Regions from separate parts of the Bacillus sp. 2175 genome, predicted to be linked through region 1. Evidence: a T-box and tRNA genes for the amino acid it is inferred to sense, from the RefSeq annotation. Region 1 holds a T-box; the other holds one or more tRNA genes.
The links. The T-box of region 1 lies ahead of alaS (alanine--tRNA ligase). A T-box ahead of a tRNA ligase gene usually reads a tRNA of that ligase, here a tRNA-Ala.

Region 1 (4,019 bases):
TATTCCATACTGCCATAATTGCTTCGCTTTTTCTTTACGTGAGGAATGAATAAAGAACCCCTTCCAAATACCGAACCCGATACAAATCCATTCAAGAATCATAAAAAGTGCTGATAATCCAAGCATAAACAAAACCATAATTAGCCCTCCTGATTATATTAATTCATGCTGTATTCTCAGGGGTGGTTGTCCTTGTTATGTTATTTATATGTACGTCTTTAAAAAACAGTATGGTCCGTATGAAAAGATTTTAAAAGTTTCGCACATAACCTACCCCATTTATTTTCAAAATAAAGGTGGAGGAGGTTTTTCATGTGAAGAATCTTAAAATCATTTGGATATATCGTTTAGGATTATTGTTACTTGTTTTTCTTTGTCTGCTCGTCTTTTTAAAAATTAAGCCGCTATGGGCACCGATTATTTTTGTATTTAAAGTAGCAATCACGCCGTTTCTTATCGCGTGTTTTATTGCGTATTTATTGCACCCTTTAATTGAAAAAATTCATAAGGAAGGGATGCCCCGTACACTTGCCATTTTGCTCATTTATATCCTTTTCTTTGGCGGAATTGGTTATGGGATTTATAAAGGAACACCAGTCGTTATTAAACAGTTACAAGAGATTAATGAACAATTTCCGCAGTTTACAAAAATGTACGATTCGTGGATGGATGGCGTTACAGAACAAACGGCGAATTTCCCTTCGTTCATTCATGAAAAGGTGAAACAACTTTTTGTGGGTGTGGAAACGAAGATTCAAGCGCTTTTAAATAAAGTGATGAGTACAGCTCGTGGTGTACTCGATTCATTGCTCATTATTTTCTTAATACCGTTCATTGTATTTTACATATTAAAAGATTATGGTGAGTTTTATCATATCTTTTGGAAACTAGTCCCAAGTAAATGGCGAGGTACGGGGCAAATGCTTGCGAAAGAAATTGATAAATCACTTGGAAGTTATATTCGAGGACAGTTATTTGTTTGTTTAGTATTAGGGGGAGTATCAGCTCTTTCTTTTTGGTTTATCGGTATGAAATATCCATTATTGCTTGGCATTATTATTGGGGTAACGGATATAATCCCGTACTTCGGTCCTATTTTAGGAGCAATCCCGACGTTAATGATTGCAGCAACAGTATCAACGAGTTTACTTATTAAGGCGGGGATCACAATTGCGATTTTGCAATTTGTGGAGAGTAACATTTTATCGCCTTACATCGTTGGTAAGTCACTTCGTATGCATCCCGTTATTATTATGCTTGCCTTACTAGTTGGGGGAGAGGTAGCTGGGATTGTAGGATTGCTAATATCGGTTCCGATTTTAGCAGTTATTCGCACTGTCATTGTTCATGTGAGACCGCTCTTGAAAAAAGAAGATGTGTAAGTATAGAAGCCCTCTATGTAAGAAATAGAGGGCTAATCATATATTTATTTAGAAAGCTGCTCGTGTATCTTTTGAACGAGGGAGCTCACATCATTTGTTTGAATATGTTTTATTTTTTTCCATTCGTTATCATACATAAATACAATTTGATTGTTGAAAAGACGCTTTTGTTCTTTTAGATTAGAAATTTTTGCGAAAGAGTACTCTTCAAATATTGGATTCTTACTTACATCTGGCCCATAAAAGAATAGCCTTTTGTTCGTTAAAACTAGCATTCCTGGCCTTGCGACGGAACGATAAATAAATATGTCTAATGAACATGCTGCGTAAAATAATATCGTTTCGTCAGTCGCTAATATGTTTTTAGCTTTGCTAAGTAAGGTTGTCATTGTGATCGCTCCTTTATTTTATTAACAATAATTTAATTATAACAAAAAAGTAATATTTAGAAATTTTTATAAATTATTCTTATAAGGAGATTCCGATTTATTAATAAATGCATACTATATGAAAAGGCTGTTAAGAATGAATAGTAGAATACTTATGATTAATAAGTAATTAATCCAATATAAATGATTATCTACATTGACAAACTTAAGAGAATTCTATTATATTTAGTCATATAATACATTAAATCAATGACGGAACAAGTACGTTACAGTCCATTTATAGAGAGAAGCTTCCATATGGCTGAAAGAAGCTTTAAATGAAGGGTAACAGAAAGCTAATCCTGAGAGCAGCTAATCACTGCCGTCTTGCCACGTTACGGCACCATGAGGTGATGAATTGATTGTTATTGTAATCAATTCATAATTAGGGTGGTATCGCGAGTTAACTCTCGTCCCTTTTATAGGGACGGGAGTTTTTTATATTTAAGGAGGAAAATACAATGAAACAACTAACAGGCGCACAAATTCGTCAAATGTTTTTAGACTTTTTCCAAGAAAAAGGACATGCAGTAGAACCTAGTGCATCACTAGTTCCGCATGAAGATCCATCTCTTCTATGGATTAATAGTGGTGTAGCTACATTAAAAAAATATTTTGATGGACGTGTAATCCCACAAAATCCACGTATTACAAATGCTCAAAAATCAATTCGTACAAACGATATTGAAAACGTAGGGAAAACAGCTCGTCACCATACATTCTTTGAAATGTTAGGAAATTTCTCAATTGGTGATTACTTCAAAGAAGAAGCAATTACATGGGCTTGGGAATTCTTAACGAGCGACAAATGGATCGGATTCGATAAAGAATTACTATCAGTTACAATCCATCCAGAAGATGAAGAAGCATTCACAATTTGGAATGAGAAAATGGGCGTTCCAAAAGAGCGTATTATTCGCTTAGAAGAAAACTTCTGGGATATCGGTGAAGGACCAAGTGGACCGAATACAGAGATTTTCTATGACCGCGGAGAAGCTTACGGTAATGACTTTAGTGACCCAGAATTATATCCAGGCGGAGAAAACGAGCGTTACTTAGAAGTATGGAACCTTGTATTCTCTCAATTTAACCATAATCCAGACGGTTCATATACACCACTTCCTAAGAAAAACATTGATACAGGGATGGGTCTAGAGCGTATGACATCTATCGTTCAAGATGTGCCTACAAACTTCGATACAGACCTATTCATGCCGATGATTGATGCAACAGAAACAATTTCTGGTGAAAAATATCGTAATGGCGATTTAGAAAAAGATATGGCATTCAAAGTAATTGCTGACCATATCCGTACAGTAACATTCGCTGTTGGTGACGGTGCTCTTCCATCTAACGAAGGCCGTGGTTATGTATTACGTCGTTTATTACGCCGCGCTGTTCGTTATTCGAAGAAATTAAACATCAATCGTCCATTTATGTTTGAATTAGTACCGGTTGTTGGAGAAGTAATGAAAGACTTCTATCCAGAAGTACTTGAAAAGAAAGATTTCATTGCGAAAGTTGTGAAGAACGAAGAAGAGCGTTTCCATGAAACACTTCATGATGGTGAAGCGATTTTAGCTGAAGTAATTGCAAAAGCAAAAGAAGAAAAAACAACTGTTATTTCTGGAGTAGATGCGTTCCGTCTATATGACACATACGGTTTCCCAATTGAATTAACAGAAGAATATGCAGAAGAAGCTGGCATGACAGTTGATCATGAAGGTTTTGAAAATGAAATGGAAAAACAACGTGAGCGTGCACGTGCTGCTCGTCAAGACGTTGATTCTATGCAAGTTCAAGGTGGTGTCCTTGGAGAAATTAAAGTAGTGAGCGAATTCGTTGGTTACGGTACAGTTGCAACAGAAAGTAACGTTGTTGCACTTGTGAAAAATGGCGAATACACAGACAGCTTACAAGCTGGTGAAGAAGGACAGTTAATTCTTGATGTAACACCATTCTATGCTGAGAGCGGTGGACAAATTGCAGACCGTGGTTACCTTCTTGCTGATGGCGTGAAAGTTCTTGTAAAAGACGTACAAAAAGCACCAAACGGCCAAAACTTGCATAAAGTTGTTGTTGAAGAAGGAACATTAACGAAAGATGCGGCTGTAAAAGCTATTATCGATACGAAAAATCGTAGTAGCGTTGTAAAAAATCATACAGCAACTCATTTACTACACCAAGCATTAAAAGACGTACTTGGAAC
Region 2 (4,019 bases), 470 kb from region 1:
CGACCCGCACGAAAGGTGTAACGATTTGGGCACTGTCTCAACCAGAGACTCGGTGAAATTATAGTACCTGTGAAGATGCAGGTTACCCGCGACAGGACGGAAAGACCCCGTGGAGCTTTACTGTAGCCTGATATTGAATTTTGGTACAGTTTGTACAGGATAGGCGGGAGCCATTGAAACCGGAGCGCTAGCTTCGGTGGAGGCGCTGGTGGGATACCGCCCTGACTGTATTGAAATTCTAACCTACGGGTCTTATCGACCCGGGAGACAGTGTCAGGTGGGCAGTTTGACTGGGGCGGTCGCCTCCTAAAGTGTAACGGAGGCGCCCAAAGGTTCCCTCAGAATGGTTGGAAATCATTCGTAGAGTGCAAAGGCATAAGGGAGCTTGACTGCGAGACCTACAAGTCGAGCAGGGACGAAAGTCGGGCTTAGTGATCCGGTGGTTCCGCATGGAAGGGCCATCGCTCAACGGATAAAAGCTACCCCGGGGATAACAGGCTTATCTCCCCCAAGAGTCCACATCGACGGGGAGGTTTGGCACCTCGATGTCGGCTCATCGCATCCTGGGGCTGTAGTCGGTCCCAAGGGTTGGGCTGTTCGCCCATTAAAGCGGTACGCGAGCTGGGTTCAGAACGTCGTGAGACAGTTCGGTCCCTATCCGTCGTGGGCGTAGGAAATTTGAGAGGAGCTGTCCTTAGTACGAGAGGACCGGGATGGACGCACCGCTGGTGTACCAGTTGTTCTGCCAAGGGCATAGCTGGGTAGCTATGTGCGGAAGGGATAAGTGCTGAAAGCATCTAAGCATGAAGCCCCCCTCAAGATGAGATTTCCCATAGCGTAAGCTAGTAAGATCCCTGAAAGATGATCAGGTTGATAGGTTCGAGGTGGAAGCATGGTGACATGTGGAGCTGACGAATACTAATAGATCGAGGACTTAACCATATAATATGAAGCAATGTTATCTAGTTTTGAAAGAATATAAAAAACTTGTTGACTTTCAAAAGTGAATGAGTTACAATAATTCTTGTCTTAAATGAATACAGTCTGGTAATGATGGCAGAGAGGTCACACCCGTTCCCATACCGAACACGGAAGTTAAGCTCTCTAGCGCCGATGGTAGTTGGGACCTTGTCCCTGTGAGAGTAGGACGTTGCCAGGCAAATGGAGGATTAGCTCAGCTGGGAGAGCACCTGCCTTACAAGCAGGGGGTCGGCGGTTCGATCCCGTCATCCTCCACCATTTAGCCGACTTAGCTCAATTGGTAGAGCAACTGACTTGTAATCAGTAGGTTGGGGGTTCAAGTCCTCTAGTCGGCACCAGAAATCATGGCGGTTGTGGCGAAGTGGTTAACGCACCGGATTGTGGCTCCGGCATTCGTGGGTTCGATTCCCATCAGTCGCCCCATTTTTCTTAAATAAATTAATATGCGGGTGTGGCGGAATTGGCAGACGCACCAGACTTAGGATCTGGCGCCTTTGGCGTGGGGGTTCGACTCCCTTCACCCGCACTTTTAATTAAATAACTCATACATGTCTTGCGGAAGTAGTTCAGTGGTAGAATACAACCTTGCCAAGGTTGGGGTCGCGGGTTCGAATCCCGTCTTCCGCTCCAATTTTCAATATGACATGCCGGGGTGGCGGAACAGGCAGACGCACAGGACTTAAAATCCTGCGGTGGGTGACCACCGTGCGGGTTCGACCCCCGCCCTCGGCACCATATGCGCCCGTAGCTCAATTGGATAGAGCGTTTGACTACGGATCAAGAGGTTAGGGGTTCGACTCCTCTCGGGCGCGCTTTTATTAACGGGAAGTGGCTCAGCTTGGTAGAGCACCTGGTTTGGGACCAGGGGGTCGCAGGTTCAAATCCTGTCTTCCCGATATTCCTAAAAACATGGGGCCTTAGCTCAGCTGGGAGAGCGCCTGCCTTGCACGCAGGAGGTCAGCGGTTCGATCCCGCTAGGCTCCACTTATATTAATATCATTTATGGCGGTGTAGCTCAGCTGGCTAGAGCGTACGGTTCATACCCGTGAGGTCGGGGGTTCGATCCCCTCCGCCGCTACCATAAAGGACCTTTAGCTCAGCTGGTTAGAGCAGACGGCTCATAACCGTCCGGTCGTAGGTTCGAGTCCTACAAGGTCCACCATTAGACGTATATATCTCGGAGGTATACCCAAGTTCGGCTGAAGGGATCGGTCTTGAAAACCGACAGGCGGCGAGAGTCGCGCGGGGGTTCGAATCCCTCTACCTCCTCCATTTTTTCTAAAGTGAATATTTTATCATCGCGGGGTGGAGCAGCACGGTAGCTCGTCGGGCTCATAACCCGAAGGTCGCAGGTTCAAATCCTGTCCCCGCAACCAAATGGTCCCGTGGTGTAGTGGTTAACATGCCTGCCTGTCACGCAGGAGATCGCCGGTTCGACCCCGGTCGGGACCGCCATTTTTTACATAAAGGCTCGGTAGCTCAGTCGGTAGAGCAGAGGACTGAAAATCCTCGTGTCGGCGGTTCGATTCCGTCCCGAGCCACCATTTTGAAATCACGAGCCGACTTAGCTCAATTGGTAGAGCAACTGACTTGTAATCAGTAGGTTGGGGGTTCAAGTCCTCTAGTCGGCACCACTTTCAAAATGAGCCATTAGCTCAGTTGGTAGAGCATCTGACTTTTAATCAGAGGGTCGAAGGTTCGAGTCCTTCATGGCTCACCATTTACAATTTAATGCGGGTGTAGTTTAGTGGTAAAACAAGAGCCTTCCAAGCTCTGGTCGAGAGTTCGATTCTCTTCACCCGCTTTTTAATTATGGGCCTATAGCTCAGCTGGTTAGAGCGCACGCCTGATAAGCGTGAGGTCGATGGTTCGAGTCCATTTAGGCCCACCATAATTGTTCCGCAGTAGCTCAGTGGTAGAGCTATCGGCTGTTAACCGATCGGTCGTAGGTTCGAGTCCTACCTGCGGAGCCATATTTATAGAGAAGTACCCAAGTGGCTCAAGGGGCTCCCCTGCTAAGGGAGTAGATCGCGAACGCGGTGCGAGGGTTCGAATCCCTTCTTCTCTGCCAGAACTGGCCCGTTGGTCAAGTGGTTAAGACACCGCCCTTTCACGGCGGTAACACGGGTTCGAATCCCGTACGGGTCATACTAAAAGAGATAGCATAATCTGCTATCTCTTTTTTGTTGTATAAAAGTGAACTTTGGATAGTCTGCTTTTTTATGCATAGAAGAAATATGAAGTATGGGCTGTTGCAGTTGGGTATATAGAGCGGTAAATACAATCATGTTATTTATTTGGACCTGTATGGATATGAAGGAATTATCTATCTAAAATGATACCTCAAGTTGAACTTTTACCCCAGCTGTATGGCTGTAGCCTCCTACACTTGGAGAAACGGATGAAAATAAATAATATATAGAAGAAGCTGCTTTCTCTCAACAGGTGTGATCTACTGAAGACAGCTTTTTTATGTTGTCAGTATTGTCGAGTTTTGTCGGTAAATCGATATATTGCAAAAATCGCTGATATAATTTGAGTTACGATCGATAAATTTTAATAATCGCTGATATATTTGGAGTTACGGTCGATATATTCTAAAAATCGCCGATATAATTTCACTTACCGATGAAAACCACAAGAAAAACCCTTTCACAATCTAAAGAAAACGCCTCCATTGAAATGGATTCCACACCTATTCCAATAACTTTACACTCTATGTGAAAAAGTTCACAAATAGGTCATAATTTGTGAAGTAATTCACAATAATACGTGCTACAATATGAATGTAAAGAAGTTAAACAACATTAAATTAGTATTTTAATTAATTACTTAAACAATCATAAAAAAATATATGTGAACAATAGAGAGGGGAAATTACCATGAAAAAAGGTATCAATCGTGTAGTATTAGTAGGAACAGGAGCTGTAGGTTGTAGTTACGCTTACTCAATGATTAACCAAGGTGTAGCTGAAGAATTCGTATTAGTAGATGTTAATGAAGCAAAAGCAGAAGGGGAAGCAATGGACTTAAGCCAT

Region 2: it encodes a tRNA-Ala, which carries the amino acid that the T-box ahead of alaS (alanine--tRNA ligase) is inferred to sense. The anticodon was not compared.

Annotation. Positions count from the first base shown of each region.
Region 1 covers NZ_CM173819.1:4,129,667-4,133,685, reverse strand. The annotation lists gene ACXKY9_RS21440 (hypothetical protein) at 1-138, opposite strand, end outside; gene ACXKY9_RS21435 (AI-2E family transporter) at 315-1,382, shown strand; gene ACXKY9_RS21430 (PH domain-containing protein) at 1,427-1,771, opposite strand; T-box leader at 2,012-2,231, shown strand; gene alaS (alanine--tRNA ligase) at 2,272-4,019, shown strand, end outside.
Region 2 covers NZ_CM173819.1:4,595,828-4,599,846, reverse strand. The annotation lists rRNA gene ACXKY9_RS23970 (23S ribosomal RNA) at 1-942, shown strand, start outside; rRNA gene rrf (5S ribosomal RNA) at 1,044-1,159, shown strand; tRNA gene ACXKY9_RS23960 (tRNA-Val) at 1,164-1,239, shown strand; tRNA gene ACXKY9_RS23955 (tRNA-Thr) at 1,244-1,319, shown strand; tRNA gene ACXKY9_RS23950 (tRNA-His) at 1,329-1,404, shown strand; tRNA gene ACXKY9_RS23945 (tRNA-Leu) at 1,427-1,507, shown strand; tRNA gene ACXKY9_RS23940 (tRNA-Gly) at 1,537-1,611, shown strand; tRNA gene ACXKY9_RS23935 (tRNA-Leu) at 1,628-1,716, shown strand; tRNA gene ACXKY9_RS23930 (tRNA-Arg) at 1,720-1,793, shown strand; tRNA gene ACXKY9_RS23925 (tRNA-Pro) at 1,804-1,877, shown strand; tRNA gene ACXKY9_RS23920 (tRNA-Ala) at 1,893-1,965, shown strand; tRNA gene ACXKY9_RS23915 (tRNA-Met) at 1,986-2,062, shown strand; tRNA gene ACXKY9_RS23910 (tRNA-Ile) at 2,067-2,143, shown strand; tRNA gene ACXKY9_RS23905 (tRNA-Ser) at 2,161-2,253, shown strand; tRNA gene ACXKY9_RS23900 (tRNA-Met) at 2,281-2,357, shown strand; tRNA gene ACXKY9_RS23895 (tRNA-Asp) at 2,361-2,436, shown strand; tRNA gene ACXKY9_RS23890 (tRNA-Phe) at 2,450-2,525, shown strand; tRNA gene ACXKY9_RS23885 (tRNA-Thr) at 2,540-2,615, shown strand; tRNA gene ACXKY9_RS23880 (tRNA-Lys) at 2,626-2,701, shown strand; tRNA gene ACXKY9_RS23875 (tRNA-Gly) at 2,715-2,785, shown strand; tRNA gene ACXKY9_RS23870 (tRNA-Ile) at 2,796-2,872, shown strand; tRNA gene ACXKY9_RS23865 (tRNA-Asn) at 2,880-2,954, shown strand; tRNA gene ACXKY9_RS23860 (tRNA-Ser) at 2,962-3,052, shown strand; tRNA gene ACXKY9_RS23855 (tRNA-Glu) at 3,058-3,129, shown strand; gene ACXKY9_RS23850 (L-lactate dehydrogenase) at 3,864-4,019, shown strand, end outside.